Regions from separate parts of the Rhodococcus sp. UNC363MFTsu5.1 genome, predicted to be linked through region 2. Evidence: riboswitches for the same ligand, from Rfam matches in the RefSeq annotation. Region 2 holds a riboswitch; the other holds the start of a gene.
The links. A riboswitch is a leader RNA that binds a small molecule or an ion and turns the genes downstream of it on or off. The one in region 2 is predicted to bind S-adenosylmethionine.
Positions count from the first base shown of each region.

Region 1: linked by a shared signal. The riboswitch ahead of BR31_RS0120980 (ABC transporter substrate-binding protein) and the one ahead of BR31_RS27730 (AfsA-related hotdog domain-containing protein) in region 2 are both predicted to bind S-adenosylmethionine.

Region 1 is NZ_JMLO01000030.1:48,784-63,462, forward strand. It holds gene BR31_RS0120950 (MarC family protein) at 1-135, shown strand, start outside; gene BR31_RS0120955 (hypothetical protein) at 140-454, shown strand; gene BR31_RS0120960 (NAD(P)-dependent malic enzyme) at 791-1,981, shown strand; gene BR31_RS0120965 (ABC transporter permease) at 2,062-2,745, opposite strand; gene BR31_RS0120970 (ABC transporter permease) at 2,742-3,434, opposite strand; gene BR31_RS0120975 (ABC transporter ATP-binding protein) at 3,434-4,579, opposite strand; gene BR31_RS0120980 (ABC transporter substrate-binding protein) at 4,590-5,543, opposite strand; SAM riboswitch class I at 5,550-5,640, opposite strand; gene BR31_RS29590 (glycine betaine ABC transporter substrate-binding protein) at 5,703-6,308, shown strand; gene BR31_RS29595 (vWA domain-containing protein) at 6,464-8,401, shown strand; gene BR31_RS0120995 (alpha/beta hydrolase) at 8,488-9,387, opposite strand; gene BR31_RS0121000 (SDR family NAD(P)-dependent oxidoreductase) at 9,395-10,225, opposite strand; gene BR31_RS0121005 (flavin-containing monooxygenase) at 10,222-11,835, opposite strand; gene BR31_RS0121010 (TetR/AcrR family transcriptional regulator) at 11,907-12,518, shown strand; gene BR31_RS0121015 (multicopper oxidase family protein) at 12,576-14,096, shown strand; gene BR31_RS29600 (hypothetical protein) at 14,183-14,679, shown strand, end outside.
Region 2 is NZ_JMLO01000004.1:91,583-106,261, forward strand. It holds gene BR31_RS0107165 (dipeptide ABC transporter ATP-binding protein) at 1-1,561, shown strand, start outside; gene BR31_RS0107170 (VOC family protein) at 1,611-2,072, shown strand; gene BR31_RS0107175 (Fic family protein) at 2,104-2,856, shown strand; gene BR31_RS0107180 (HAD-IB family hydrolase) at 3,305-4,135, opposite strand; gene ssd (septum site-determining protein Ssd) at 4,516-5,631, shown strand; gene BR31_RS0107190 (TadA family conjugal transfer-associated ATPase) at 5,628-6,818, shown strand; gene BR31_RS0107195 (type II secretion system F family protein) at 6,815-7,597, shown strand; gene BR31_RS0107200 (type II secretion system F family protein) at 7,594-8,178, shown strand; gene BR31_RS0107205 (DUF4244 domain-containing protein) at 8,251-8,454, shown strand; gene BR31_RS27725 (TadE family type IV pilus minor pilin) at 8,451-8,834, shown strand; gene BR31_RS0107215 (Rv3654c family TadE-like protein) at 8,831-9,175, shown strand; SAM riboswitch class IV at 9,298-9,409, shown strand; gene BR31_RS27730 (AfsA-related hotdog domain-containing protein) at 9,432-10,244, shown strand; gene BR31_RS27735 (HAD family hydrolase) at 10,241-10,993, shown strand; gene BR31_RS0107230 (hypothetical protein) at 10,990-11,850, shown strand; gene BR31_RS0107235 (MFS transporter) at 11,915-13,138, opposite strand; gene BR31_RS0107240 (FMN-dependent NADH-azoreductase) at 13,116-13,742, opposite strand; gene BR31_RS0107245 (TetR/AcrR family transcriptional regulator) at 13,845-14,423, shown strand; gene BR31_RS0107250 (SDR family oxidoreductase) at 14,420-14,679, opposite strand, start outside.

The DNA of each region.
Region 1 (14,679 bases), on a different contig from region 2:
TTCTCCACGGTGCTGATCCGGCTGCTGGGCGTGAGCGGCATCTCGCTGCTGGCCCGGATCGCCGGACTCCTGCTGGCCGCGATCGCGGTGCAGCTCATTGCGGACTCGGTCCGCGGATTCATCGCAGGTGGGTAGGGACGTGTCGGTCGACGAGTACGAGGACCACGCCGAGAGCAGCGGGGCAGTCGCGCGCGGTCTGCGGGCGCTGAGCGGTGCCGTCGCGGCAGGCGTGGTGGTGCTGGCAGTGGTCGTTCTCGGCACGTCCTATCTCGGCGGCCAACGCGGGTTCCCCGGGCCGGGGAAGGTGTCGGTCGGCGCGCACATCGTTGCTGTCGTGCTGGTGTTGCTGGCGCAACGAGTGGCCGATCATCGGCGGGGTGTCACGGGTATCTTCGGCTCGGTGGGCGTGTTCTTGGTCACAGGCCTGCTGCTGTGGACCCAGTGGTGGCGTTAGCTCACCAAAAAAGCTACTCACCGGTGAGATTTGCGTGCGGTGAGGCCGCGGTGGCACACTTGTTGCACTTCGCGCCGGTGCTACCCCCCGGTAACGGAGCGAGAGTCGGATTCACCAGCGGCAGATTTCGCGCCCGGGCTCACCCCGCCCGGCGCCTTCGCGCTTCCGAGTTGAGTGCAGCGGCCCGTAGACCAATCGGGAATTGATCGTGCACCCTCGGTTAGCCTCACCCCCATCTCGACCAAAAACCTGCGGCTGCGTCGATTTCCAACCTCGGCGCTGCTACTTCCCAGTAACCCGCCCCCGAGTGGGAGCGGCATGAGTAGGAGTGCAATCGTGTCTCTTGTGTCTGAAGCAACCACACCGAAAAAGGTTGAGCTGACCGACGAAGAGATCTTCGCGGGCCACGTCGGCGGCAAGCTCTCTGTCGAGACGACCGCCCCCCTCGATTCTCAGCGCGCCCTGTCTATCGCGTACACGCCCGGTGTGGCACAGGTCAGCCGCGCGATCGCGGCGGACGAGACGCTCGCGGACCGGTACACCTGGACCAGCCGTCTCGTCGTCGTCGTGAGCGACGGCACCGCGGTGCTCGGACTCGGCGACATCGGACCCCGCGCCTCGCTGCCGGTGATGGAGGGCAAGTCCGCGCTGTTCAAGCAATTCGCCGGCCTGAACTCGATCCCGCTCGTGCTCGACACCAAGGACCCCGACGAGATCGTCGAGACCCTCATCCGGCTGCGCCCGAGCTTCGGCGCCGTCAACCTCGAGGACATCTCGGCCCCGCGTTGCTTCGAGATCGAGAAGCGGGTCATCGAGGCCCTCGACTGCCCCGTCATGCACGACGACCAGCACGGCACCGCCATCGTGGCGCTGGCCGCGCTCAAGGGTGCGGTCAAGGTCCAGGACCGTGACATCACCGCGCTGCGCGTGGTGATCTCCGGTGCGGGTGCGGCAGGCGTCGCCTGCGCGAACATCCTGCTCGCTGCGGGCATCGCCGATGTCACCGTCCTCGACTCCAAGGGCATCGTCTCCAGCGACCGCGGCGACCTGAACGAGATCAAGGCCGACCTCGCCGCCCGTACCAACCCGGCGGGGCGCACCGGCGGCATCGTCGAGGCGCTCGACGGCGCCGACGTGTTCCTCGGCGTGTCCGCGGGCACCGTGCCGGAGGAGATCATCGCGACGATGGCCCCCGAGGCGATCATCTTCGCGATGTCCAACCCGGACCCGGAGATCCACCCCGACATCGCGCGCAAGCACGCCGCGATCGTCGCGACCGGCCGCAGCGACTTCCCGAACCAGATCAACAACGTGCTGGCGTTCCCCGGCGTGTTCAAGGGCGCGCTCGACGCAGGCGCCCGGCGCATCACCGAGGGCATGAAGCTCGCCGCGGCGGAGGCGATCCTGTCCGTCGTCGCCGACGAGCTCGCCGTCGACAAGATCGTGCCGAGCCCGCTCGATCCGCGGGTTGCCCCGGCGGTCGCCGAGGCGGTCGCAGCCGCGGCCAAGGCCGAGGGCGTCGCCTAAGCACGCACGTTCGTCCCGCTGAAGGGCGCCGCCGCTCGGATCACCCGGGCGACGGTGCCCTTCGGCCGTTCTCGGGGCGGTCAGTCGAGCGCGGGGGTGCGGCGCAGCCTGCCGGTGCCGGGCACCGAGGCCCACACCGCGAGCGCGAGGACGCCGTCGAGGACCAGGGCCAGCGCCGCAACGAGGATCGCGCCGACCAGGACGCGGGCGTAGTCGCCGAGCGCAAGCCCGTCGAACATGTACCGCCCCAGGCCGCCCAGGTTGACGTAGGCGGCGACCGTGGCGGTGGCGATGACCTGCAGCGTCGCGTTGCGCAGCCCCCCGACGATCAGTGGCAGCGCATTGGGGACCTCCACCCGGCCGAGCACCTGTGCCCGTGTCATCCCCATCGCCCGCGCGGCATCGACCACGACCGGGTCGACGTTCGCGACGCCTGCGTAGGTGCCTGCCAGGATCGGCGGGATGCCGAGCAGGACCAGCGCGATGATCGGCGGGATCAGGCCGAGCCCGAGGAGCAGCACCAGGAACGTCAGGATGCCGAGGGTCGGCAGCGAGCGGAGCGAGTTGACCAGTCCGACCAGGATGGCGTCGCCCCGCCGGAAGTGTCCGATGAGCAGACCCAGCGGGATCGCGATGGCCGCCGAGATGGCCACCGCGAGCAGGCTGTACCAGAGGTGTTCGACGATGCGGGCGCCGATGCCCGTCGGGCCGGACCAGCTCGACGGGTCGGCGATGTAGTCGAAGGCGGCGCCGAAGAGGTTCATGCGGGGCCCTCCGTCGCGCGCAGGACCGCGGCCGGTTCTTCGGCCTTGCGGCTGCGGGCGGTCCTGGTCCACGGCGTCAGCACGCGGCCAGCGACGTAGAGCAGGCCGTCGATCACCAACGCCAGGAAGACGATCGCGATGAGCCCCGCCATGATCTGGTCCGGGTAGTCGCGCTGGTAGCCCTTGGTGAACAGTTCGCCGAGCCCGCCGATGCCGATCAGCGAGCCGACCGAGACCAGCGAGATGTTGGTGACGGCGACGACCCGGATGCTGGAGATCAGTACCGGGACGGCAAGCGGCAGTTCGACGGTCAGCGCGCGCCGCAGCGGCGTGAAGCCCATCGCGGTTGCCGAGTCGATCACCGATGCGGGAACCGAGTCGAGGGCCTCGGGCACGGCGCGCACCAGCAGCGCGGTCGAGTAGATCGACAGCGCGATCACCACGTTCATCTCGTCGAGAATGTTCAGCCCGAGCAGGGGCGGGATGGTGACGAACAGCGCCAGCGAGGGGATCGTGAACGCGAGCGAGGCGAGCGTCATGGTGGTCTTGCGCAGCCACGCGACATTCCGGATGGCGATGCCGACGGGCACCGCGATCAGCAGCCCGATCAGCAGCGGCAGCAGTGCCAGGTAGAGGTGTGTCTTCGCGAGGTCGACAACCTGCGAGAAGTTGTCGATCAGCCAGCGCATCAGCCGGCCGTCTCGCCGTTGAAGAAGTGCCGGTTCCTGGCCTGGTCCTCGGCCTGCCGCTGGTCCGCGAGCTTGCGGATCACCTCGGATCCGTTGACCCCGCCCACGACCGAGCCGGATTCGTCCACCACGACGCCGATTCCCGACGGCGACGAGATCGCGGCGTCCAGCGCCTGCCGCAGGTCCCCGCCCCTCGTGAACAGCGAGCCACCCGCGGATGTGCTGTCGACCAGGGTGTTGCCCGCCCGGATGCCCTCGACTCCGGTGACGTCGATCCAGCCGCGGGGCGCCCCGTCCTCGGTGACCACGAGCACCCACTCGCCCTGGTCGAGTCGCAGCGCGGCGAGCTCGGATTCGACGGCGGTGCGGACCGCGTGCACCGGCACCTCGTCGGCGGGCCGGAACGACAGCCCGCGATATCCGCGATCGCGTCCCACGAAATCCGCAACGAAATCCGTTGCGGGGGAGGCGAGTACGGTTTGGGGATCGGCATATTGCTGGAGCAGGCCGTGTGGGCCGAACACCGCGACGCGATCGCCGAGCCGGACCGCCTCGTCGATGTCGTGGGTGACGAACACGATGGTCTTGCGCAGTTGCGCCTGCAGGCGCTGCATCTCGGCCTGCAGGTCCTCGCGGACCACCGGATCGACCGCGCTGAACGGCTCGTCCATCAGCAGGATCGGCGGATCGGCCGCAAGGGCCCTTGCGACGCCGACGCGCTGCTGCTGGCCGCCGGAGAGCTGGGAGGGGTATCGGGTGGCCAGCGCGGGGTCGAGCCCGACCCGTTCGAGCACCTCGAGCGCCGCCCTGCGGGCCGCGCGCCGCGAATCGCCGCGCAGCACAGGCACGGTGGCCACGTTGTCGATCACGGTCCGGTGCGGCAGCAGGCCCGCGCTCTGGATCACGTAGCCGATGCCGAGGCGCAGCTTGACCGCGTCGGTGCGGGTGACGTCCTGGCCGTTCACGATCACCTTGCCGGCGGTGGGCGTGATCATCCGGTTGATCATCCGCATGGACGTCGTCTTGCCGCAGCCCGACGGTCCGACGAACACGGTGAAGGACTCGGGCTCGATGACCAGGTCGAGGTTGTCGACCGCGGTGGTGCCGTCCGGGTAGCGCTTGGTGACCGACTCGAAGGTGATCAAGGCCGGCCGCCTAGGACACCGGCTTGTCGAGCCCCTGCGCCGACACCCACTCGGTGGCGGCTGCGTCCGGTTCGGTCTTCGAGTCGCCGGACACCGAGGTGTTCAGGGCGATGAGCTCCTCGGTGGTCAGCTTGGCCGACACCGCGTCCAGGACCGCCGCGAGCTTCTCGGACTGCTTGTTCGCCCGCAGGACCGGGACCACGTTCTGCGCCGCGAAGTTGTTCTTCGGGTCCGCGAGGACCACGAAGTTGTTCTTGGCGATCGCGGGCGAGGTGGTGAAGATGTTCGCCGCGGTGACCTGGCCGGAGGAGAGGGCGGCGACCGTGGCCGGTCCGCCGCCGTCCGCGATCGGCACGAAGTTCTGCGGGCTGATGACGAGGCCGTAGTCGGCCTCGAGGCCGGGCAGCCCTCCCGCGCGCTCCTGGAACTCGGCGGGTGCGCCGAACTTCACTTCGGCGGAGTGGGGCGCCAGGTCCCCGATCGAGGTCAGTTGCCACTTGTCGGCGGTCTCGCGGGTCACGACCACCGCGTCCTTGTCCTCGCCGGGCGCGGGCGTGGTGATCGCCAGGTCGGGGCCGAGTGCCGCGGGCAGGGCCGCGTTCACCTCGGCGGCGCTGGTGGCGGTCGTGTCCTTGTCGAGGTACTGCAGCAGGTTGCCCGTGTAGTCCGGGATCACGTCGATGGATCCGTCCTTGACCGCGGGGATGTAGGTCTCCCTGCTGCCGATGTTCAGCTTGGTCTGCACGTCGAAGCCGTTGGCACGCAGGGCCTCCGCGTAGATGTTCGCCACGGTCTCGGACTCGGGGAAATTCGCCGACCCGACGATGATCGCGTTCGGGTCCGAGCCGGTGCCACCGCCGCTGCTGAGCGGGTCGGAGTTGCCGCATGCGGTCAGGACCGTGAGGGCGGTGACCGCCGCGGCGACGGCGATCGGGCGGGCGGAGCGGCGAGCTGAGAACCTCATGGCGTCCTTCCATCGGTTCCGGCGTTAGCACCCGTCCCCTTCGGACTGGTTGCTGCGGCGTCAACAAGCCGGATCTCTCGGCCGCTCGAGATGGTGCTGGCCACCGAGTGTAACGATAGGGAGGACATTCGCTGGGTGAGGAGAGGAGCGTGGCGCGCCATGACGGCTCGGTGGAGGAAGGCCGCGGGGACGGTGATGTCTACGGCCGTGGTGTTCGCGCTCACCGGATGCACGGTGGACAACTCCCGCCTCGACGAGGCGCAGGCCCCTGCGGCGATCACCGTCGGGTCGGGAGAGAGTGCCGAGTCGCAGGTGGTTGCGGGGATCTACGCGGAGATCCTGCGCGGCACCGGATCCCCGGTCGAGGAGGGTGCCGCGGAGACGCGGGCGCAGTATGTGGAGGATCTCGGGACGGCGGACATCACGGTGGTGCCGGACTTCACCGGGCAGCTCCTGCACTTCTTTCAGCCGGACTCGACGCTCACCGATCCCGATGAGGTGTTCGAGGAGCTGAACAGGTCTCTGCCGGAGGGGCTCTCGGTATCCGATTACAGCGACGCCGAGGTGAAGACCGAGGGTGATGCGACGGCCGAGAACGTGGTGCCTCTCATGCGCAGCGGGGTGCTCACCGAGGATCAGGTCAAGGCGCTCAACGTCGTTGCGGGCGAGCTGACCTCGGCCGACCTCGCTGCGATGGTGGAGCGGGTTCGCGTCGGCGAGCTCACCCCGGCGCAGGCGGCGGACGAATGGCTCGCCGCGCGTTGAGGAGGATCCCATGCGAGTAGTGAGCTGCCGCAGAAGCGAATCCGGTAACCAGGGGGACCGGCTCTGCCGGTGATCGGTGGGCAATGTGGCCACCCGAATCGCGTCTGTAATGTCGAACCTCGACGCAGCAGAGCACACGAAGCAGGCGGGGGCCAATGCCGAGGATTGCCGAGTTACCGACCAAGCTGATCGCAGGGCTGGCTCTAGCCCTGATCGGCCTCTCGATTGCCGCACCACTGGCCCAAGCGCAGGAGAGCTCGGATTCGGCTCCGGAGTACGCGCCGACCATGCTCATCCTCGACGCGTCCGGATCCATGCAGCGTCCGGATCCGGCGGGCACGATGATGGATGCCGCGAAGACGGCCGTCCGTACCTTTGCCGGCGCTGCGCCTGCCGAATCGAAGGTAGGGCTGACGGTGTACGGCACCGGCACCGGAAACGCCGAAGCGGACAAGCCAGCGGGATGTCGTGACGTGCAAGTGCTGCACCAGCCCGACACCCTCGACAGTGCCGCGCTGATCAGCGCGGTCGACGGCATCAAGGCGAGCGGGTGGACGCCGATGGGCACCGCATTGCGCCAGGCGGCCGCCGCCCTCCCTGACTCGGGACCGCGGTCGATCGTGCTCGTCTCCGACGGCGACGACACCTGTTCCCCACCGGATCCGTGTGAGGTCGCCAGGGAATTGAAGCAGCAGGGCGTCGATCTGGTGATGCACGCGATCGGCTTCGCGGTGGACGGCAAGGCCCGCGCCCAGCTCACCTGCATGGCGCAGGCCACCGGCGGCACCTACACCGACGCCGCCGACGGACCCGCGCTGGAGCGGACGCTGCCCCGGGTCACCGCCGCCGCGCTCCGCAACTACAAGGCGGCCGGGACACCGATCACCGGGACGCCCACGTACGACAACGCCCCGGTGGCGACACCTGGTCAATACCTGGACACCATGGGGCAGAAGGAGACGCGTTACTACGCGGTCGACGTCCCCGACGGGGCCACCGCCTATTTCAGCGGCACCATCTCCTTTCCCCGTCTACCCGACATCTCGAGCACCGAGGACATGAATGTTCTCAACGTGCGTGTTTACGGCAGGGACGGCCGAGACTGTAACGAGTTCGTGTTCGAACAGGTGACGAGTTCGAGCGACGGTGCGGCGCTGACGGTGGCCGAGACCTTCGACGGGGCGACCGAGAAGCGCGCGGACGACGGCAGTGGTGCCGACAAGTGCAGGGGCGGCGGACGCTACTACTTCGCGCCGACCTGGGCCACGGTGTCCCACGGTGTGCCGGAACGGTTGCCGATCGAACTGCTCGTCGGAATCGAGCCCGCCGCAACCGATCCCGGGCCGATCGCGGTGGCACCGCCGACCGCCTTCACCGAGCCCACCGGTCCGGGTACCCCGGTCGTCGGCGGCGGGTCCTTCAACGTGGCCACCGAGCTCGACGGCAGTGGTCGGTACACCGACACGCTTCAGCCGGGCGAGTTCGTGTTCTACCGGGTCCCGCTGGATTGGGGGCAGGGGCTCGCGTATCGGGTGCAATACGGGGCGAATGGCGGCCGAGGTGTGGAGAACGTCTCGAACATCCAAACCGCCGTGTACTCCCCGTCCCGCGAGGAGATCGACTTGGACACCGGGGCGTACACCGGCACCGACCGGACGTTGCCGTCGAACGGGGCATTCGCCACCGTGCCGATCCGCTACAACAACCGCACCTCCGATGTCCTCGACACCCGCAAGGAAGCCGTGGCCGGGTCGTACTACATCGCGGTCAAGGTGGGCTCGACTGCGGCGGAGGGCGAGAAGCATCCGGTGCCGATCCGGCTCGACCTGACTGTCGGGGGGACGCGTGAGGACGGTCCCTCGTACTCGTCCGGGGTTGCGAACGGGATCTTCGGCGAGAACGCCACGACGCAGGCCGTCGGCTCCCCGTCCGCCGGCGGTCCTGCCGCCGACACCGTGGTGGTCGAGGCGGCAGGCGAGGTGGGCGCCGCGGACTCGAGTTCGTCGACCTCCGTGATCGCGGTGGCGGTGGCCGGAGTCGTGTTGTGCGGCGCGCTCATCGGCTGGGTCGCCGTGCGCAGGCGCCGAAGGTAGACGGCTGGGGCGGTGACGCACGAACGGGTGGTTACCGGGTTCGCCTCTCAGCGATCGTCCCGGTAACCACCCGTTCGACGGGTGAGCTAGACCTCGGTGCGGTCGAGCGTCGTGCGCAGGAACCCACCGAGCTCACGCACGGCGTCGTTCGCCTCCCGCAGGATCGACGCCTGCAGGTGCGCGACGTGCCACAGCCGTGGGTACTCGGTGAACTCGACCGTGACGCCCGCGGCCCGCAGCTTGTCCACCAGCTCCACCACCTGCGGGTAGAGCACCTCGGACGTGCCGACGTGCACGATGGTCGGCGGTAGCCCGGCCATGTCGCCCTGCAGCGGCGCGTATCCCGGATCGGCGGGGTCGCCGCCGCCGAGGTAGGCCTCGGCCGCGATGAACGACCACGCCGTGTTGATCACGAGATCGCGATCCTTCGGGGCGTTGCGGGCGCCGGGATCGACCCACGGGGCGATCAGCGCAAGGGCGGCCGGTCGCACGTCGTGCGTGTCGATCAGGCGGCGCGCGGTGGCCAGCGAGAGTCCGCCGCCCGCCGAATCCCCTGCGATGGCAACCCGATCGGCGGTGTATCCGTGCTCGACCAGCAGCTCGAGGTACGCGTCGACCGCGTCCTCCAGCCCGGCCGGGTACGGATTCTCCGGGGCGAGGCGGTAGTCGAGCAGGTACACCGCTGCCCCCGACTCGCGTGCCAGGTACGCGGCCAGTGACCGGTGGGTGGCGAGCGATCCGAGGGTGTAGCCACCGCCGTGCAGGTAGAGCACGGCGGTGCGGCGCTCGCTGGCCCCGACCGTGATTCGCTCGGCCCTGCGGCCGGCCAGGGTCAGCTCCCGCACGACGGTGTCGCGGGGGAGCCGCTGCAGCGGGGAACCGGCGTCGAGCAGGGCGCGCGCCGCAGGCACCGGCATCTTCGCGTGCAGGGCCACCCGGTAGAACGCGCCGAGATTCGCGGCGACCAGCGGTCGGGGTAGGAACACCACTGGGCTACTTCCCCTTCGGCATCACGCGGCCGGCGATCTCGGCGACCACGCGCTGATAGCTCGAGCCGACCAGACGGACCCAGGCGTCGAGGAACTTGGCGTCGGCGCCGATGAGCACCCGCGCCCTGCCCTTCTGCACGCCGTTCACGATGACCTTCGCGGCCTGCTCGGGCGTGGTGCGCGCCAGTTTCTTGTCGAAGAACTCGGCGAAGACCGCGAGGTCCTCGCCCGGCCCCGCGGTCGCGTTGCGGGCGATGGCGGTCTTGATGCCGCCGGGGTGCACGCAGGTCACCTTGACCGGGTGCTTGGCGATCAGCATCTCCTGCCGCAGCGACTCGGTGAAGCCGCGGACCGCGAACTTCGCGGAGTTGTAGGCGGACTGGCCGGGCATCGAGAGCAGGCCGAACAGGCTGGAGACGTTCACAACGTGCCCGTCGCCGGACGCGACCAGGTGCGGCAGGAATGCCTTGGTGCCGTTGACGACTCCCCAGAAGTCCACGTCCATGATCTTCTCGATGTCCTTGAACTCGGACTTCTCGAACTCGCCGTGGTACGCGATGCCTGCGTTGTTGTAGATCTGGTTGACCTTGCCGAAGTGCGCGGCGATCGTCTCGGCGTACTGCAGCACGGCCTCGCGCTGGGTCACGTCCAGGTGATCGGACCTGACCTCGGCGCCGAGGGCCTCGACCTGGCGGACGGTCTCGGCCAGTCCGACGCTGTCGAAGTCGGAGAGCGCGAGCCGGGCGCCCTTCTCGGCCAGGTTCAGCGCGAGCGCGCGACCGATGCCGGACCCCGCTCCGGTGATGACAACGACCTTGCCTGCGAAATCGCTCACTGTGCAACAACCTTCTCGTCATCGTCGTCAGCGGTGCCGACAACAAGGGCGCTGCCGCGCTCGATCTCGGCGGCGATCTCGTCGCCGGTGATCCCGGGCAGGTCCCTGGTGGCCACGCTGCGGTAGGCGGCGAGGTCGAACTTCTTTGTCGCGTTACGGAACTGGAAGGTGAAGCCCGGCCACAGCGTGGTGTTGTTGCCGTGCTTGTCGAGGTACCAGCTGGCGCACCCGCCGTTGTTCCAGACGCTCTGCGCGAGCTTGTCCTGCAGGTCCTTGTTGTATGCGTCCTGCGCGTCCTGGCGGACCTCGATCGTCCCGATGCCGTTGCGCTCGATGGTGTTGATCGCGTCGACGACGTAGTTGAGCTGCGACTCGATCATGAAGACCATCGACGTGTGGCCGAGGCCGGTGTTCGGGCCGACGAGGAAGAACATGTTGGGGAAGTTGGCGATCGCTGATCCCTTGTAGCCCTGCTGCCCGCTGGCCTCGAAGACCTCCGCGGCGGAGCGGCCGTCCTTGCCGATGATCCCGGCGAAGGTGGGGGAGTCGGTCACGTGGAAGCCGGTGGCCACCACGATCGCGTCGACCTCGCGGGTGGCGCCGTTGCGGTCGACGATGCCGTTGGCCGTGACCTCCGCGATGCCGTCGGTGACCAGGTCGACGTTCGGCTGGGTCAGCGCGGGGTAGTAGTTGTTGGAGATCAGCATTCGCTTGCAGCCGATCTGGAAGTTCGGGGTGACCTTCTTGCGCAGGTCCCGGTCCTTGATCTGCATGCGCAGGTGGCGTTCGGCCGCGAACTGCAGCGGCTTCATGAAGATCGGTGCCTTGGCCAGGCCGACGACCTGGGTCTCGCGCATCCAGTAGATGCCGGTGCGGGAGAGCTTCTGGAACCCGGGCACGTACTTGAACGCGAGCTTCTCGAGCGTCGTGTACTCGCGGTCCGCGCGGGGCAGCACCCACGGCGCCGTGCGCTGGTAGACGTCGAGCCGGCCTGCCTTGGCGGCGAGTTGGGGGACGATCTGGATGGCGGAGGCGCCGGTGCCGATCACGGCGATGCGCTTGCCGGTCAGGTCGGCGTCGTGGTTCCAGCGGGCGGAGTGGAAGATCTCGCCCTCGAAGCCGTCGATGCCCTTGATGTCGGGCAGCGACGGCTCGCACAGTGCGCCGACGGCCGAGATCACGATCTTGGCGGTGAACGCACCCTGGGAGGTCTGCACCTCCCAGCGCGCGTTGACCTCGTTCCAGCGTGCCTCCTGGACCTCGCAGTTGAAGACGTGCTTGTCGAGCACGTTGTACTTGCGCGCGACCGAGCTGATGTAGTTCTGGATCTCCGGCTGCTTGGAGAACGACCGGGTCCAGTTCGGGTTCAGCGCGAAGGAGTACGAGTACAGATGCGACGGGACGTCGCAGGCCGCGCCGGGGTAGGTGTTGTCGCGCCAGGTGCCGCCGACCTCACTGCCGCGCTCGAGGACGACGAAGTCCCGCTTGCCCTCTTGAACCAGCTTGATCGCGGCGCCCAGACCCGCGAAGCCACTGCCGATGATCAGCGTGTCGACGTGTCGCGGAGTTCCACCCGGCTTCACGGCGGTATCTGTAACTGGAAGACTCATGTACCACACAGTAGGGGCTTGTTGAGTCGCAGTCAATAGCTTATTGACGACAATTCAGTAAGCTGATGGCCATGGCGGTCACCAAGCGCACCCGGCTCAGCCCGGAGGAGAGGCGCGCTCAACTCATCGACCTGGGCGCACGCATGCTCGCGGAGCGACCCCTCGAACAGATCTCGGTCGAGGAGATCGCGGACCAGGCCGGCGTCTCTCGGGGACTGCTCTTCCACTATTTTGCGTCCAAGCACGACTTCCATCTCGCCATCGTGCGCCACACCAACGTCGAGATGCTCGCCCACACCGAACCCGACCTCAGCCTCGAGCCGCTCGAGATCCTCAGGTCGGCGATCACCTCCTACATCGACTACGTCTCGGAGAACCGGAACACCTACGTCTCGCTGCTCCGCGGCACCGCGAGCGGGGACCCGGAGATGCGGGACGAGTTCGAACGGACCCGCGCGACGATGGCCGAGCGGATCGGCCTGCAGCTCCCCAAGCTCGGCATCGAACCGGGACCCCGGATCACCCTCGCGGTCCGCGGTTGGATCGCGTTCGTCGAGGAGGCAACGATCAGCTGGCTCAAGGATCCCGAGATCACCCGCGAGGAACTGATCGACCTGATCGTCACCGCCCTGCCCGCTGTCGCGCTGAGCTCGGAGACGGCGGCGGCGCTGATGGGCGCGTAGCGGCCGGCCTGCTCATCGGGGCTAAACTTGTCGCTGTTCTCAGCGGAGGGTGCCGCGATGGATGCCGTGTCACGCAGGGTCTTCCTGAAGTACGCCGCCGCGGCCACGGTGTCGGGCGGCCTCGCCGTGGCGTGCGCGAGTTCACCCCCGCAGCCGCGCTTCATCACCCCCGCCGACCCCGAGATCGCGGCGCGCGATCGGGCGCTTGCTCGTTCCGCGTCGGTGGTCCCGATGGCCCTGTCGGCCAGGCCGGTGACCGTGGACCTGGGCGGCGTCGCGGCGAACACCTGGGCGTTCGGTGACGTCGCGGTGGGCCCCGAGATCAGGCTGAAGGCGGGCGAGCGACTGCGCGCCGAGGTGGCCAACGCCCTGCCGGTCGGCACGACGATCCACTGGCACGGCATCGCGATCCGGAACGACATGGACGGTGTCCCTGTTCTCACCCAACCGCCCATAGGGCCGGGGCAGACGTTCGTCTACGAGGCGATGATGCCGGACCCGGGAACGTATTGGTACCACTCGCATTCCGGGTTGCAGCTCGACCGGGGACTGTCCGGACCGCTCATCATCGAGGACCCGAACGAGGGCCTGCGCTACGACCACGAATGGACGGTCTTCCTCAAGGACTGGATGGACGGGGTCACGGGCACACCCGACGACGTCTACCGCGAACTGACGACCGGGATGGGAGGCATGAGCGGGATGCCCGGCATGACCGGGATGCCCGGCATGGCCGGGCCGCAGTACATGCTCACCGACGGAACCAGCGCGCTGCTCGGCGGCGACGCAGGCGACGTGAAGTACCCGTATTACCTGGTGAACGGCAAGATCCCCGCCGATCCGCCGCAGTTCGCAGGGAAGCCGGGCGACCGGGCCCGGCTGCGCATCGTCAACGCGGGCGCCGACACCGCATTCCGGGTGGCGCTCGGCGGACACGAGCTCACGGTGACCCACGCCGACGGCTACCCGATCGAGCCGGTGCGGGCCGATGCCCTGCTGCTGGGGATGGGCGAGCGGTACGACGCCCTGGTCACGTTGGAGGACGGGGTGTTCCCCCTCGTCGCCTCCGCGGAGGGAAAGAACGCCCGAGCGCTGGCGATCGTCCGCACCGGCCCCGGCGAGCGCCCGCCCGCGGACGCGCCGGTGGCAGAACTGGACGGACGGATCCCGATGGCGTGGGACATGTCGGCGACGGAGGCCGACCGGCTCCCGCGCCGCGAGGTCACCCGCGCCCTCGACATCCGGCTGACGGGGTCGATGAGTCCGTACACCTGGAGCATCGACGGCGTCCCCTTCGACCCGAGCAGCGTCGAGTCGAACCGATTCGGGGTGCGCAGCGGTGAGCGGGTACGGATCAACTGGCGCAACGACACCGATATGTGGCACCCCATGCACCTGCACGGCCACACCTTTCAGCTCGCCGAGTCGGGCGCGCGCAAGGACACCGTCATCGTGCTGCCGAGGAGCACGATGGCGACCGACTTCGACGCCGACAACCCTGGGGTGTGGGCCTACCACTGTCACAACAGCTTTCATCAGGATTCGGGCATGATGGGGAACATCTCCTATGAGATCTAGCCGCGTCCCCTAATACCTGGGTATGGGACCCGATCTCACTCCGCAGCGGGACGCGCCGATCGGCCTCGCGTCCATACCGTCGGTGCATGGACATCCTCGGATCGCAGGTCCGCCCCATGCTCGCCCGTCAGCGGCCCCTCATGGTGATGGTCGCCGCGATGATGTTGCTCGCGTGCGTCAGCGCGGTCGGAATTGTCGTCGACGACCGCACGCTGCTCGGTGTCTCGGTCTGGGTCAAACCGTTCAAGTTCGCGATCGCCTTCGTCCTCTACGGCGCCACCCTGGCGTGGCTGCTGAACCTGCCGCACAGGGGAAGTCGCTGGACTCGCCGGTTGGCTCTCGTCTTCGTGGTGGCAGGCCTCGCCGACGTCGCCTTCATCGCCATTCAGGCGGCACGCGGAACCTTCAGCCATTTCAACAAGTCCGACGACATCGTCAACTCGGTGGGGCAGACGATCTTCATGTACGGCGTCCTCGGACTGTTCGCCGCCAATCTCGTGATCGCCGTGATCCTGCTGCGCCAGCGGCTGGCCGACGGTCCGACCACCCGGGCCGTCAAGGCCGGGCTGTGGCTCGCGCTGGC
Region 2 (14,679 bases):
GTCGGGCTCGGGCAAGTCGACCGTGGCACACGCCATCATCGATCTGCTGCCTGGCACCGGAAAGGTCACCTCGGGACAGATCCGCTTCGACGGCCGGGACCTGGTCGGGGCGACGAAGGCGGACATGGTGACGCTCCGCGGGCGTGGCATCGGGCTGGTCCCCCAGGAGCCGATGTCGAACTTGAACCCCGTGTGGAAGATAGGTTTTCAGATCGCGGAAACACTGGCGGCCAACGGGATCGCGAAGGGGAAGGCGGCAAAGGCGCGGGCCGTCGAGCTGCTGGCCGAGGCGGGCATGCCCGACGCGGGACGTCGGGTCGATCAGTATCCGCACGAGTTCTCTGGCGGTATGTGCCAACGTGCGCTCATCGCCATCGGGCTCTCCTGCCGGCCGAAGCTGCTCATCGCGGACGAGCCGACCTCCGCCCTCGACGTGACGGTGCAGCGGCAGATCCTCGACCATCTCGCCGGGCTCACCGGTGAACTCGGCACGGCGGTGCTGCTGATCACCCACGACCTGGGCCTGGCGGCGGAACGGGCCGAGCATCTGGTGGTGATGTACCGCGGCCGGGTCGTCGAGTCCGGGCCCGCCCGCCAGATCCTTCGCGATCCGCGACACGAGTACACCAGGAAACTGGTGTCCGCCGCGCCGTCCCTGGCCTCGCAGCAACTCGAGCCCGTGAGGGCCCGCGCGCGGGCTCGGTCGCGCGCGGTCCCGGTGGCAGGCCAGGCGGCGGCGGACGACGGGACCGGGACGGTCGGCGGTGACGTGCTGGTGGCCTCGAACCTGGTCAAGAGGTTCAGGATCCGGGGCGGCGCGCCGTGGCGGCACGCCGACTTCGCGGCGGTCGACACCGTGTCCTTCCGTCTCGAACGCGGCACCACGACGGCGATCGTCGGGGAGTCCGGATCGGGTAAATCGACTGTGGCGCAGATGGTTCTGGGCCTGATGAAGCCGACCTCGGGAACCGTCACGTTCGAGGGTCGCGACCTGGCGGAGTTCGACGCGAAGGCCACCTTCGCGTTCCGGCGCCAGGTGCAGCCGATCTTCCAGAATCCCTACGGGTCGCTCGACCCGATGTACTCGATCTACCGCACCCTCGAGGAGCCGTTGCGCACCCACCGCGTGGGGGACAGGGGCGAGCGCGAGCTGATCGTGCGCGACCTGCTCGAGAGGGTGTCGCTGCCGAGCTCGGTGCTGCGGCGGTACCCCAACGAACTCTCCGGTGGCCAGCGGCAACGGGTGGCGATCGCGCGGGCGCTGGCCCTGCGACCGGAGGTGCTCGTCTGCGACGAGGCGGTCTCCGCGCTTGACGTGCTCGTGCAGGCGCAGATCCTGGACCTGCTCGGCGACCTGCAGTCCCAACTCGGCCTGTCGTACCTGTTCATCTCGCACGATCTGGCGGTGGTGCGGCAGATCGCCGACGACGTGGTGGTGATGAGCGAGGGCCGGGTGGTCGAGGCAGCCACCACGGTGGAGGTGTTCGACAACCCACAGCACGACTACACCAGGAAGCTGCTCGAGGCGATCCCCGGCCGCGACCTCGTGCCGGGTGTCTGAGGCCGTGGAACGGCCGGGCTCGAGCCCGCGCACGTGGTTCAGTGGGGGGATGGATCAGCATCTGAGCGTGCTCACCCTCGGCGTCGTCGATCCGGCTCGATCGCACGCGTTCTACGTCGGGGGTCTGGGGTGGATGCCGACGTTGTACGTCGAGGGCGAGGTGCTGTTCCTCCAGGTCGGGCCCGGCATCGTGCTCTCGCTGTGGTCGGTCGACGAGATGGCTCGGGAGGCAGGCCCGACGGCGCCTGTCGCGGGTGAGCAGGGCAGGGCCCCCATCACGCTCGGTCACAACGTCGGCAGCCAGGGGGAGGTCGACGACGTCCTCGCGACCGCGGCGCGAGCGGGAGGAACGGTCCTGGTGGCGGGCGCCCGGCGGGCGTGGGGTGGGTACAGCGGGTACTTCACCGATCCCGACGGTTACCGCTGGGAGATCGCGTACAACCCGGGTCTTGTGGTGCACGAGGACGGCCGCGTCGCCTTCGGGGAGGCCGACCCCGAGGGTGCGGGGTGAGCGATAGCGGCGCCGGGTAGCGTTGAGCAGCGTGAACGACCCCTTGCAGCCCCTGGTGGACCTACCCGGCGTGCGCGAGGCCGCCGACCGGGCACGCGATGCGCTCGGCGACGTGCACCGGCACAAGACCAATCGCCGCGGCTGGCCGACGACGGCGGCCGAGGCCGCCATCCGGGCCGCCCGGGCGTCGGCGTCCATCGACGGGGGCAGCACCGAACTGCCCGCCGAGGGCCAGGAGGGTGATCCGATCCTGGCGGGCGCGCTGCGGGTGGCTCAGGCCATCGACGGGGACGCGCTCACCATCATGGTGCCGACCTGGCAGCGGGCGCCGCTCCAGGCGCTGGCCCGGCTGCACCTGCTCGCGGCGGCCGACCTCGTCACCGACCAGTCCACGTTGGGCCGACCGCGGACGGACCAAGGGGTGGCCGAGCGACTCGACGGTCTCGCGCAGTTGGTGACCGGTGGAACGAAGGCGCCCGCACCGGTCCTGGCGGCCGTGGTGCACGGGGAGTTGTTGTCGCTGGCCCCGTTCGGCACCGCCGACGGCATCGTCGCCAGGGCCGCGTCCCGGCTGGTGGCGGCATCGACCGGGCTGGATCCCCACAATCTGGGTGTGCCCGAGGTGAGTTGGCTGCGGCGGCAGCAGGCGTATCGCGACGGTGTCAAGGGCTTCGCGTCGGGAACCCCGGAGGGTGTCGGCAGCTGGGTGATCCTGTGCTGCGGCGCGATGGAAGCCGGGGCGAGGGAAGCCACGTCGATCGCGGACGCGGCGGCCGCGGGCTGATCCGATCGGGGACGGACTTCGTCTGCGGCGCAACGGCACTGGGCTCGGTGCGTCAACGGCCCCGGACGCAATGCGAGCGGCGCTGCCGACTCTCGTCGGCTTCGCCGCCCGCTAGCACGGATCGCCGGGTTACCAAGCGTGCTTGGTGGGTTGTGTGTCCGGCCTCGGCGTAGGCTCGAGCATCGTCAGTTCGCCTCTGCAACTCGTGCAAGGTCCTCGCTGCCGAATGTTCGAGTCACGCAGGCCCACAACGCTGCTGCCCTTATAGTGGCTTGCGGCTCCGCGTGGGTGCCTGGTGTCCGTGCTGGGATTTTGCGGCCGGGAGACCGATCCTTCTCTTCCGGGGCGACCTTGGCCTGCCGTTCAATCCGTAACTCCTTTGTACCCTGTGACAGCACTCGCTTCAAGGGGTTCGGACACCTGGATTGATACCAGTCTTCGGGGTCCGTCAGCGCCGACGACGCAGCAATCCGTACGTCAGCGCGCCCGCCGCGAGCGCCCCGAAGCTCAGCGCCGCGGTCGTCGCGACGGTCGTCCTCGACGGTGGCTGGAGGCGGGCGCGGAGGGACACCGGGTTGGAGAAAGTCAGTATGGGCCAACCGTTTCCGGCGGCTTCCTTCCGAAGGGCGCGGTCCGGGTTGACGGCGGTCGGGTGGCCGACCGCGGCGAGCATCGGCAGGTCGGTCACCGAATCCGAGTAGGCGAAACTGCGATCGAGATCGTAGTTCTCCCGCCGCGCCAGTTCGCGGATCGCGTCGACCTTGCCCTCGCCGTAGCAGTAGAAGTCGACCTCGCCGGTGAAGCGCCCGTCCTTGACCTCCATCCGGGTCGCCGCGGCGTGGTCGGCTCCGAGGGCGTCCGCGATCGGCGTCACCACCTCCTCGCCGGATGCCGACACCACGATGACATCGTGGCCGCGCAGCTTGTGGTCGGCGATCAGATCGGCCGCCTCGGCGAACACGAGGGGGTCCACTATGTCGTGCAGCGTCTCGGCGACCACCGCGCGGACCTGCTCCACGTCCCAGCCTGCGCACATATTGGTCAGGTGGGTGCGCATCCGCTCCATCTGGTCGTGGTCGGCGCCGGCGAGCAGGAAGAGGAACTGGGCGTAACTGCTCTTGAGTACCGAGCGTCGATTGATCAGGCCCTGGTCGAAAAAGGGCTTGCTGAACGCCAGCGTGCTCGACTTTGCGATGATGGTCTTGTCCAGGTCGAAGAACGCCGCGACCCGGCCGTTCCCGGGCTGTCTGTTCGCCTCTGCGGTCACGGAATCCAGGATAGAGCCCCCGGGTGAATCGTGGATCCGAGCACGATTCTCAGTGTTCACCTTCGGATCTCCGACAGGAAATTCGAATTTGCAAACTCGGATCGCGGCGGGTGTAGTATCAAAATCACCTGGACTTGATCTGGGTGTGTTCAGCCCGACCCCCCGGGGCTGAACTCTGAAGACCCCCGCCTCCTCCCCCCCTGGCGGGGGTCTTCCTCCATTTTCTGGCTCGTTCGGGCCTCCTCCGCTCCCACACAGCGCGATCGGTTCCGCATGGCACATCGACGCCGGAACGGTTCGCGGGTACCGGAATCCATCCCCAGGCCGGATTCTGTCCACATTCGGCGAGATCCCAGGCCTGCGGTCCCGTCCGGTCGCGCAGGCTCGTCGGTATGGAACCCCCACATGCATCGGATGCCCCTCGTCCGTCGAATGTCCGGCCGGTCCTCGCGGTCCTCGCCGAGGACGGCCTGTCCCTGAGCGTGCGCCGTGCCGCGGCCGCGGCCGACCGCGCCCTCGACGAGCGGGTGCTCCCGATTCCCCGACAGGTATGGGACGGCGCCGCGTCGATCGCGCTGGATCCCGCCGCCGCCCTAGCCTGCGCCGCCGACGCGTTGCCGCGCAGGTCGGCCGTCCATGTGGTGTGCCAGGGCCCGCCCGGCCTGCCCGAATGGCAGGCCGCCGCGGCGGTGGGGGCGGAGTCCGTTCTCGTCCTGCCTGCCGACGAACCCGCCCTGGTCCAAGCGCTTGCGCAGCGGCGCGACCGCACCGTCGCAGGCGGCTCGGTGATCGCCGTGGTCGGCGGCTGTGGGGGCGCCGGGGCATCCACGCTGGCCGCGGCGATCGCCCTGACCGGCCCCGCACGTCGGGCCGGGAGCCGCTCGCTGTTGGTGGATGCCGATCCGCACGGCGGCGGCCTCGACCTGCTGCTCGGTCTGGAGGATCGGCCGGGGCTGCGCTGGCCCGCGGTGGTCGTCGAGGGCGGCCGGGTGTCGGCGGCCGCCCTGCACGACGCCCTGCCCGGTGCGGGCGCCGGGGTGGCGGTGCTGTCCTGCGGGCGCGGCGGCGAGGCCGGACGGCCGTCCGCGGCGGCGATGCGGGCGATGATCGAATCAGGCTGCGGTGCCGGTGATCTCGTGGTGTGCGACGTGGGACGGGGGCTCGGCGACCTGGCCGCCGCGGTGTTCGATCTGGCCGACCTGGTGGCGGTCGTCGTGCCCGCCCAGGTGCGGTCGGCGGCTGCCGCCGAATCCGTGGTGGCCGCGGCGCGCACCAGGAATCCGAATGTGGGTGTGGTGGTGCGAGGTCCGGCGCCCGGCGGGCTGCGTGGCAGGGATGTCGCCGAGCTACTCGGGCTTCCCGTGCTCGCGGTGATGAGGCCGCAGCCGCGGCTGTCGGCCGCCCTGGAGCGCGGCGGCCTGAGGCTGCGAAGGCGATCGCCGTTGGCCGCGGGTGCGGGCGCGATCCTCGAGGTGCTCGGGACGGGTACCGGGGGGCGGGCCGGATGAGCTCCCTGGTCTCGCCCGAACTCCTGGACCGGGTTCGGGAGCGGTTGTCGAGGACGTCGGCGCAGCCCAGCCCGGCGATGGTGGCCGCGGCGATCCGGGCGGAGGCCTCCGGGGTGCTCGGGGACACGGACCTGCTCGACGCGCTGCAGGTCCTGCAGACCGAACTGACCGGTGCAGGAGCACTGGAACCGCTTCTCGCACAGCCGGATGTCTCCGACGTCCTGGTCACCGCGCCGGACCAGGTCTGGGTGGACCGGGGCTCAGGCCTGGAGCGCGCACCGGTCCGGTTCGCCGACGAGGCCGCGGTGCGGCGGCTCGCACAGCGCCTCGCGCTGGCGGCGGGGAGGCGGCTCGACGACGCCCAGCCCTGGGTGGACGGCCGCCTCCCCGCGGCGGCGGGGTCCGGCTTCGGCGTTCGGCTGCACGCGGTGCTCGCGCCGCTCGCGCAGGGCGGGACCTGCGTGTCGCTGCGGGTGCTGCGCCCCGCGACACAGGGACTCGACGCCCTCTGCTCGGGCGGCACGGTGCCCGCCGAGGCCCGTGAACTGCTGGTGCGGATCGTCGCCGCCCGACTCGCGTTCCTGGTCGTCGGCGGGACGGGCGCCGGTAAGACCACCCTGCTCGCGGCGCTGCTGGCGCAGGTCGACCGACGTGAACGGATCGTCTGTGTGGAGGACGCGGCCGAGCTGGCGCCGACCCACCCGCACGTGGTGCGGCTGGTCGCCCGCGCCCCGAACGTCGAGGGGGTCGGCGAGGTGACCGTCCGGCAATTGGTGCGGCAGGCGCTCCGGATGCGGCCTGATCGCATCGTGGTCGGCGAGGTGCGCGGTGGCGAGGTGGTGGACCTGCTCACCGCGTTGAACACCGGTCATGACGGCGGGGCGGGCACCGTGCACGCGAACTCGCCGGAGGAGGTGCCTGCCCGCTTGGAGGCGTTGGCGGCGCTCGGCGGCCTGGATCGTGCCGCCCTGCACAGCCAGCTCGCGGCGGCGGTGCAGGTGGTGCTGCACGTGCACCGTGCGGCGGACGGCAGGCGCAGGCTCGCCCAGATCGGTGTGCTGGACCGGGACGAGGGCGGGCAGGTCGGCGTGCTGCCCGCGTGGACCCCGGCGGCGGGGAGTTGTCCGGGCGCGGACCGTCTCGCGGACCTGCTCGAGCGACGCGGCGTCGGGGTGGGGGCGTGGTGATCGCGGCGTCGACGGCCGCAGCGCTCGCGCTCATCGTCGCGCCCACCACCAGGTCGATGACGAGACTGAGCCCGCCGCGTCGCGTCGCGGGGCCGTGGGGGCATGCCCGGTTGCGGGCGGCGGTGGCGCTCGGATTGATTGCGGCCGTGATGATCTACGCGCCGACGGCGGGATGTGCGGGCGCCGCGCTCGCGTTGACGACGGCCTATCGCCGCGCTCGCCGTCGCCGCGAGTGCGCGCGTGACGCGGACCTGCGCGGGCTGCTCGGCTGCCTGGAGGCGGCGACGGGGGAGCTGCGGGTGGGGGCACATCCGGCGAACGCCTGCACCACCGCGGCCGGGGAATCGAGCGGTGCGGCGGCGGATGCGTTCCGGACCGCCGCGGCCCGCGCGCGGCTCGGTGGCAGTGCCGCCGACGGATTGCAGGCTCAAGGGAGCGCGATCGACGTCGAGTTGGCGCGGGTGGCGGCGGCATGGCGGGTGGCCGACCGGTACGGTGTCGCGCTGGCGGACCTGCTCGATGCGGTCCGCGCGGACCTGGTGGGGCGCATCAGGTTCCGGGACCGGGTGGAGGCCGGGCTGGCGGGAGCCAGGGCCACGGCGGCGGTGCTCGCCTGCCTGCCGTTGCTGGGGATCGCGCTGGGCCAGCTGATGGGCGCGAGCCCGCTGCGGGTGCTGCTGTCCGGCGGTCTCGGGGGGATGCTGCTGGTACTCGGCACGGTGTTCGCCTGCGCCGGCCTGCTCTGGACCGACCGCATCACCGGGCGGGTGACCCGATGAGCGCGGGGGCTGCGGTGCTGTTCGCGGCCGCCGCGCTCGCCGCTCCCGGTGCCGGTTCGGCGGCGGCGCGACTCCGGGGACCGGCGGCGGCGTCGCGGGGGCGGGCGCAGCGCGCGCGGCATCGCGAGGTCACCGATCCCATGGCGATCGCGGCCGGATTCGACCTCTTGGCGGCGTGCCTGCAGGCGGGAATGCCCGTCGCCGTGGCGGCGGAGGCGGTCGCGGTGTCCGCTCCGGAGCCGCTGGGCAGCGCGCTCGACTCGGCCGCGAACCTGCTCACCCTCGGCGCAGAGCCCGAGATCGCCTGGGAGCGTGCGGCGGCGCACTCGGAGACCGACGGGCTCGCGCGGATGGCTCGTCGCTCCTCGCGGTCCGGCGCGGCCTTCGCGGCTGCGGTGACCGAGTTGGCGGCGCAGCGCAGGCTCGCGCTCGAGGACCGGGCGGTGGCCGCGGCGGAACGGGCGGGTGTGCTGATCAGCGGTCCACTCGGGCTGTGCTTCCTGCCCGCGTTCCTCTGCCTCGGAATCGTCCCGGTTGTGGTCGGCCTGGCCACCCGGGTGCTGAGCGGGGGTGTGCTGTGAGTCCGCGCAGCCGAAGGACCGAGAGGACCAGCCGCGGAGACGCCGCGGCGGTGATCGAGAAGGGGGAACATCATGGTGACCAAGGGGATTGGTGTGCTGCGTACCCGATTGCTGCTCGCCGCTGCCGCGGAGGAGGGCATGTCGACCGCGGAGTACGCGATCGGGACAATCGCTGCGGCGGCATTCGGGGCAGTGCTGTACTCGGTGGTGACGGGCGACTCCATCGTGACGGCGCTGACCGGGATCATCGACAAGGCGCTGAACACCGCGGTGTGAACGAGGCCGGGGCGGTGACGGTGGAGGCCGCGATCGCGATCGCCTCGATCACGGTGGTCGTGGTGTTGTGCCTGGGTTCCTTCCTCGCGGTGTCCGCGCATGTTCGCTGCGTGGACGCCGCGCGGGAGGCGGCCCGGCTCGTCGCGCGCGGCGATCGGGCTGAGGCGGTCCTCGCGGCGCAGCGGGTGGCTCCTCGCGGTGCGCGCATCACGGTGCGGGAGGTCGACGGGTTCGCCACCGCGGTGGTCGAGGCCGCGGTGCCACTGCTGCCCGCGCTCGACATCTCGGCGGAAGCGGTTGCCGCGATGGAGGACTCGGGTGTCGCCGAGGCCTCCGTCGTCGCTTCGCCGCCTCCCGCGGCGACCGGAGCGGGAAGGTGAGGGACGAGCGCGGCTCCGCGACCGTTCTCGCCTGCTGGGCGATGTTCGCGCTGATCGCGGTGGCGGCCCTGGTGATCCACCTCGGCTCGGCGGTGTCGGCCCGGCACCGGGCCCAGTCGGCGGCGGACCTGGCGGCGCTCGCGGCCGCGGCCGCCCTCGAGCGAGGCGCCGAGGCGGCGTGCGCGTCGGCGACCACGATCGCCGCGCGGATGCGGGCGGTGGTCCGCGACTGCCGGGTCGAGGGCTGGGACGTGGTGGTAACCGTCGGTGTCCGGCTGCCGCTACCGGCCGTCGGAGGTGGTGAGGCCGTCGCGGCGGCCAGGGCGGGTCCGGTGTCGTAGCGGCCCGACCAGGCACGCCGTCCGACGCCCTTACCCGATCGCAAACTTGAGCCTCACCTCACAGCAACCAATCGGTTGGTTGGGTTGACGGGCGATTCGGGTGGACCTAATTTTCTGTCCACGGTCATGAGTATCAGCGTCAAGCCCCGGCTCGCTGATCGGCAACCCTCCAGTGCGGCGGGGTGCTCCGGGTGACGACCGGATGGCGGTCATCCGACGCCATAAGCGCTCAATTCAGTCCTCGAAGGGGATACCCATGTCCGCAGTACAGCTCGCCCCGGCTCTCTCGTCGCAGCTCCCGGTCGCCGAGGCCGTCGCCGAGGTCCCGCTCACGGATCTGGTCGTCGTCGCCGATCGATTCCGCGGCTTCGCCGATGGCACACGCGTCCACACAGTGTCGGGTCTCGTCTCCGCGCTGCGCGGCGGCGCGTTCCGGAACATCGACCCCGACCTGACCATCCGGCTCGGGCAGGGGATCAAGCGGCACGACAAAGAATACGTCGAGCACGTCGCGTCGATCCATGCCCCGGCCGCGGAGGTTCGCCTGCTCGGCGACATCGACGCCCCGGCGCCACGCCATCACGTGCACAAGTACCAGGAGACGAACGTCCTCATCGCCAACCTGACGCGTGCCGAGGACGGGAGCTTCACCTCCGACCTCCGGATCGACGGGGACAACGAGCTGCTCATCGACCACCAGACCGGTGAGCACGTCCAGGGGCTGGTGATCGTCGAGGCGGCGCGGCAGCTGTTCCTCGGGGCGTTCGAGCTCGAGTACGGCAACCGCTGGCCCGAACGGCACTACTACGTGGTCTGGAACTCGATCGACCTCTCGTTCAAGACCTTCCTGTTCCCGTTGCCCGCCTCGCTGCAGGCCCGGTTCGGCGCCGTGTCGATCCAGGACCCGGCCAAGCTGCAGTTCACGATCGACATCGAGGTGACCCAGTTCGGCCGCAGCGTCGCGACCGCGACGATCTCGTTTGCCGCGCTGGAGAACTCGACGATCAGCCAGATCGAGCGGCGCAAGGCGGCGAAGGCGATCGAGGCCTTCCTCGGGGCCACCGCGTGACGGGCACCGGCCCACGGCCCGGGCAGGTCGCCTTCTTCGACGTCGACGAGACGCTGATCACCGTCAAGAGCATGTTCGCCTTCCTCGAACACTGGCTCTGGGAACGCGGTGACGACGGAAGCGAGTACGCGAGGCTGCTCGGCGCGCTGCGGCGGCAGTCGGACGAGGGTGCCCCCAGGGAGGAGGTGAACCGGAGCTACTACCGTACGTTCCGAGGAGTGCCGCTCGTCGAGCTCGAGGAATCGGGCCGCCGGTGGTACCGGGAGTTCGAATCCACCAACGCGCCGTACTACGCGGCCACCCTGGCCGCACTGCACGCCCATCGCGAGGCCGGAGCCGCGATCGTGCTGCTCTCGGGTTCGTTTGCGCCCGCCCTCGTTCCGATCGGAGAGGCCGTCGGTGCCGACCGGATCGTGGCGAGCCGCCCGGTCACCGACCAGGGGGGAGTGCTCACCGGCGAGGTCGAGCGGCCGATGATCGGGCAGGCGAAGGCGGAGGCGGTCACCTCGGTGCAGGCCGAACTCGGGGTCGACGCCGAGAACAGCTACGGATACGGCGACCACGAGAGCGATCTCGCCTTCCTCGAGGCGGTCGGGCACCCGGGACTGCGCGGCGACGACCAGGTGCTCCTGGCGCGCGCTGCCCGGGATCGGTGGCGGTCACTCGGGAGCGAGACCACCGGCCTCGCCGGAGCCGGCCCGCTCGCGGGCTCCGCCTCCGCCGGGCTCGCGCAGCGAGGGATCCTGTGACGAAACAGGTTTCGGTCGGATCCAGGGTCTACGAGCTCACCCCCACCACGCAGGGCCCGCTCTATCCGCCCAGCGAGGCGGTCGACGACGAGGGCAATTTCATCGTGGTCGGGTGGATCGCCCGGGACGCGGGTGACGGCTCCGTGACGCGGGAGTGGGGGAGCGCGATCGTCGATGCGGGCACCCCGGTTCCGGTGTTCGGGGGCGTGGAGCCGTACGCGATCGTGCGCGAGCTCGGGGCGCAGCTGTCGGCGGAGGACGAGGCGACGGTGCTGCACACCCTGCCGCTACCGTTGCCCGCCAACAACTATCCGATCGTCTTCGCGCCCGACCAAGTGCCGGAGGCCGCGAAGGTCCGGCGGCCCAGCTACGCCTTCCACGAGACGCCGATCCCGGATCTGCGGCACGAGGACGGCAGGCGCCTGACCGAACCGGTCACCCTCGGGAACTGGCTGCGGGCGCGAGGCACCGTGCGGGTCGGAGTCAGCGCTGACGGCAGGCACGGCGAGTTCGACTTCGAGTTCTCGGGCCTGATCCCGGAGTCGCTGTACACCGTGATGTCGCTGCGCCAGCGGGACCTCGACCCGGCCGCGCCCACGCGACCGGGGCCGTTGGGTGTGCCGAACGTGTTCGTCACCGATCCGGAGGGACGCGCGACGTACCGGGCCTCACTGCCGAACGCGTTCCCGCCCGCGGACAGCCCCGGCGCCAACCGCATCGTCAGCGTCGTGGTGCTGTGGCAGAGCTACCAGCAGAACTACGGGGGTGCGATCGGTCAGTTCGGGCTCGGTGGCGACATCCATGCGCAACTGAAGATCCCGGTCCCCGGCTTCGAGGATTTCACCACAAGGGAATGAATCCGGCGCTCACACCAGAGCCCCTGTCCCGCAACGGGACAGGGGCTCTGGGCTTCGGTCGTTCTCAGCCGACTCTTGCCGACGCGTAGGCGAGGCCTGCGCCAACGAGGGCCACCGCGGACATCGCGCCCGCGACCGCCCAGTAGCCGGCCCCGGCGAGCAGATTGGCCAACTGGGGACCGGTGCTCGCGCCGAGGAACAGGGTGAACGTGTACAACGAGGTGGCAGCGCCGCGGGCGGGTCCCGACCGTTCCGCGATGGCCTGAACCAGCGCGGGAGCGGCGACCGCGATCGCCGCCACGAACAGCAACAGGCACAGTGCGACCCACACGCCCCCGAACGGCGCGATCGTGGCCGCGGCGGTGATCGCCGCGGCGAGCAGGGCCGCGACGACCCGGGTCGTCGGGGCCACCCCGGCCAGCCGGCCCGCCAGCAGCGGCACCGCGATCATCGCGGGCAGGGCGCTGGCCCGAAGCGCCAGCATCGCCCCGTCGCCGATGCCGTCCGGGGGGCTGAGCTGGATCCCGGTGTAGAGGCCGACGAACACGCCGAGCACGCTGATGCAGCTGGTGAACAGCAAGGCCAACACCGGGTTCCGCAGCAGACCGGCGAACGGCCGGAACGAGGCGCGGAGGCCGGACGGCTCGTTCGTCCGCGGGTCTGGGGAGGGTGCCCGCGGCTGGAGCACGAACCAGGCTGCCGCGCCGACCAGCACGAATCCCACGCTGCTCAGCAGGAAGATCGCGCTCGGGCCCCATGCGGCCGCGGCCGCCTGCGATGCCACCTGGGCGAGCACGCCTGCCGCGAGGAAGGAACTGGTCAGGCAGGTCAGCGCGAGTACCCGCCGCCGCGGCTCGATGTGCTCGGCGAGGTAGGCGAAGGCGGCCGGGGCGAACAGGGAGGCGGTCGCACCCTGCGCGATCCGGGCCGTCAGCCCGAGTTCGAGGCTCGGGGCGAGTGCCACGAGCAGGGTCGTCACCGAGGTCGCCAGCAGCCCGCCGACGATCACCGGGCGCCTGCCCCAGCGGTCGGAGAACGGACCCGTGACGAGAAAGCCCAGCGCGTAGGCCAGCCCGAAGCACGTCGTCGTCCACGTCACGGCCGAGCGCGCCGCCTCCCACTCCCGCGCCAGGGCGTCGAGGAGTGGGAGAACGACATACAGCTGCCCGACGACGAGGACACCGGCAAGACAGATCAGGCCGACCGTTCGTCCCGTCGGCGCCCAGTGTGGTTCCGCCGTCGCGGCGGCGGGCGCCGCCGCGAGATCAGAAGGCAGCTGCGAGCTCACGCGCCCGCTCCTGCGCGAGGGCAAGGCCGGCCCCGGGGTCGGAGGTCAGAACCGTCGGGGCGTAGCGAATCTCGGAGACCGACTCGATGCCGACGAAGCGCAGCCAGTCCTCGACGAACGGGGTCGCGAAATCGGCTCCGAACTCCAGGGGGACGCCGGGGCTGTGGACGCCGCTGGTGTAGACGGTGACGGCTCGCTTGCCCGCGAGCAGACCGGTGTACCCCTGCGTCGGATCGAACTCGAACGCCCACCCCGGCTGAGTGACGAGATCGATCCACTGCTTGAGGATGTACGGGATTCCGGAGTTCCAGATCGGGATGCTCAGCACGTAGAGGTCCGCCGCCGCGAATCGGTCGAAGACCTCTCGGGCCTGCTCCCAGGCCCGACGCTGTTCGAGCGTCTGCTCCTGGCCGGTGAAGACGGCGAGCTTCGCGCCCGCGGCGGCGGTGCCGAAGTCGGGCAGCCGCTCCTCGAACAGGTCGAGCGTGTCGACGGTGAGCGTTGGGTCCTGGGCGGCAAGGGCGTCCAGGAACGTCGTGGCGATGCCGCGCGAGTCGCTCGATTTGCCGCGCGCGGAGGCGTTGATGTGCAGGGCGTTGGTCATCGAAGGTCCTTCCATTGTGTGGGCAGGCCCTACTTCTACCAACCAGTTGGTTGGCGCACAAGGGTTCGGGAAACCCGGAAGTGTTGCGGATAGGATTCGCGCATGGATGGGCAAGCCGACGGATCATCGACGCGACGAAAACTCCTGGACGCGGCGCGCTCTGAGTTCGCGGAGAACGGCATCGCGGGCGGACGGGTCAACCGGATCGCCGAGCGGGCAGGCGTCAACAAGGAACGCATCTACGGGTACTTCGGGAGCAAGGAAAAGCTGTTCGACGCGGTGATCATGGAGGCGCTCACCGAGCTCGGTCAGGCGCATCCGCTCACACCCGAGACCGACATCGAGGAGTACATCGGCGCGGTGTTCGACTTCCATCGCGCGCGCCCGGATCTGCTGCGGCTGTTGATGTGGGAGTCGTTGCACTACCGGGAGGAGGATCTGCCGAGCGTCGAGGCGCGCAGCCAGGTGTACCTCGACAAGGTGCAGAGCCTCTCGGGCCTGCTCGGCCGCGAGGCGGACGTCCGCACCGCGATCTCGCTGTTCACACTGATCGGGATCGCCGCATGGCCGTCCACCGTGCCGCACCTGCTGACGATGGTGACCGGTGGAGCCGAGGCGGTGGACGAGGCCACCCTTCGGGCCTCGATCATCGAGCTCGGCAAGCGTGCGATCGGCTGCTAGCGCAGGCCCTGGCCGCCGTCGACGCCGAGTGTGACACCGGTGATGTACGAGTTCGCCATCAGGAACAGCGCCGCGTGAGCGGCCTCGCGGGCGTCGCCGATTCGCCCGAGCGGGATGGAACGTCCCGCGGCCGCAACCGATTCGTCGTCGACGGGGCCGCCTGCGGTGCGGGCGAGGGCGCCGCGCAGCATCGGGGTGTCGATCCGCCCCGGCCGGATGGCATTGACGCGATTTCTCGGCGCCAACTCGAGCGCGA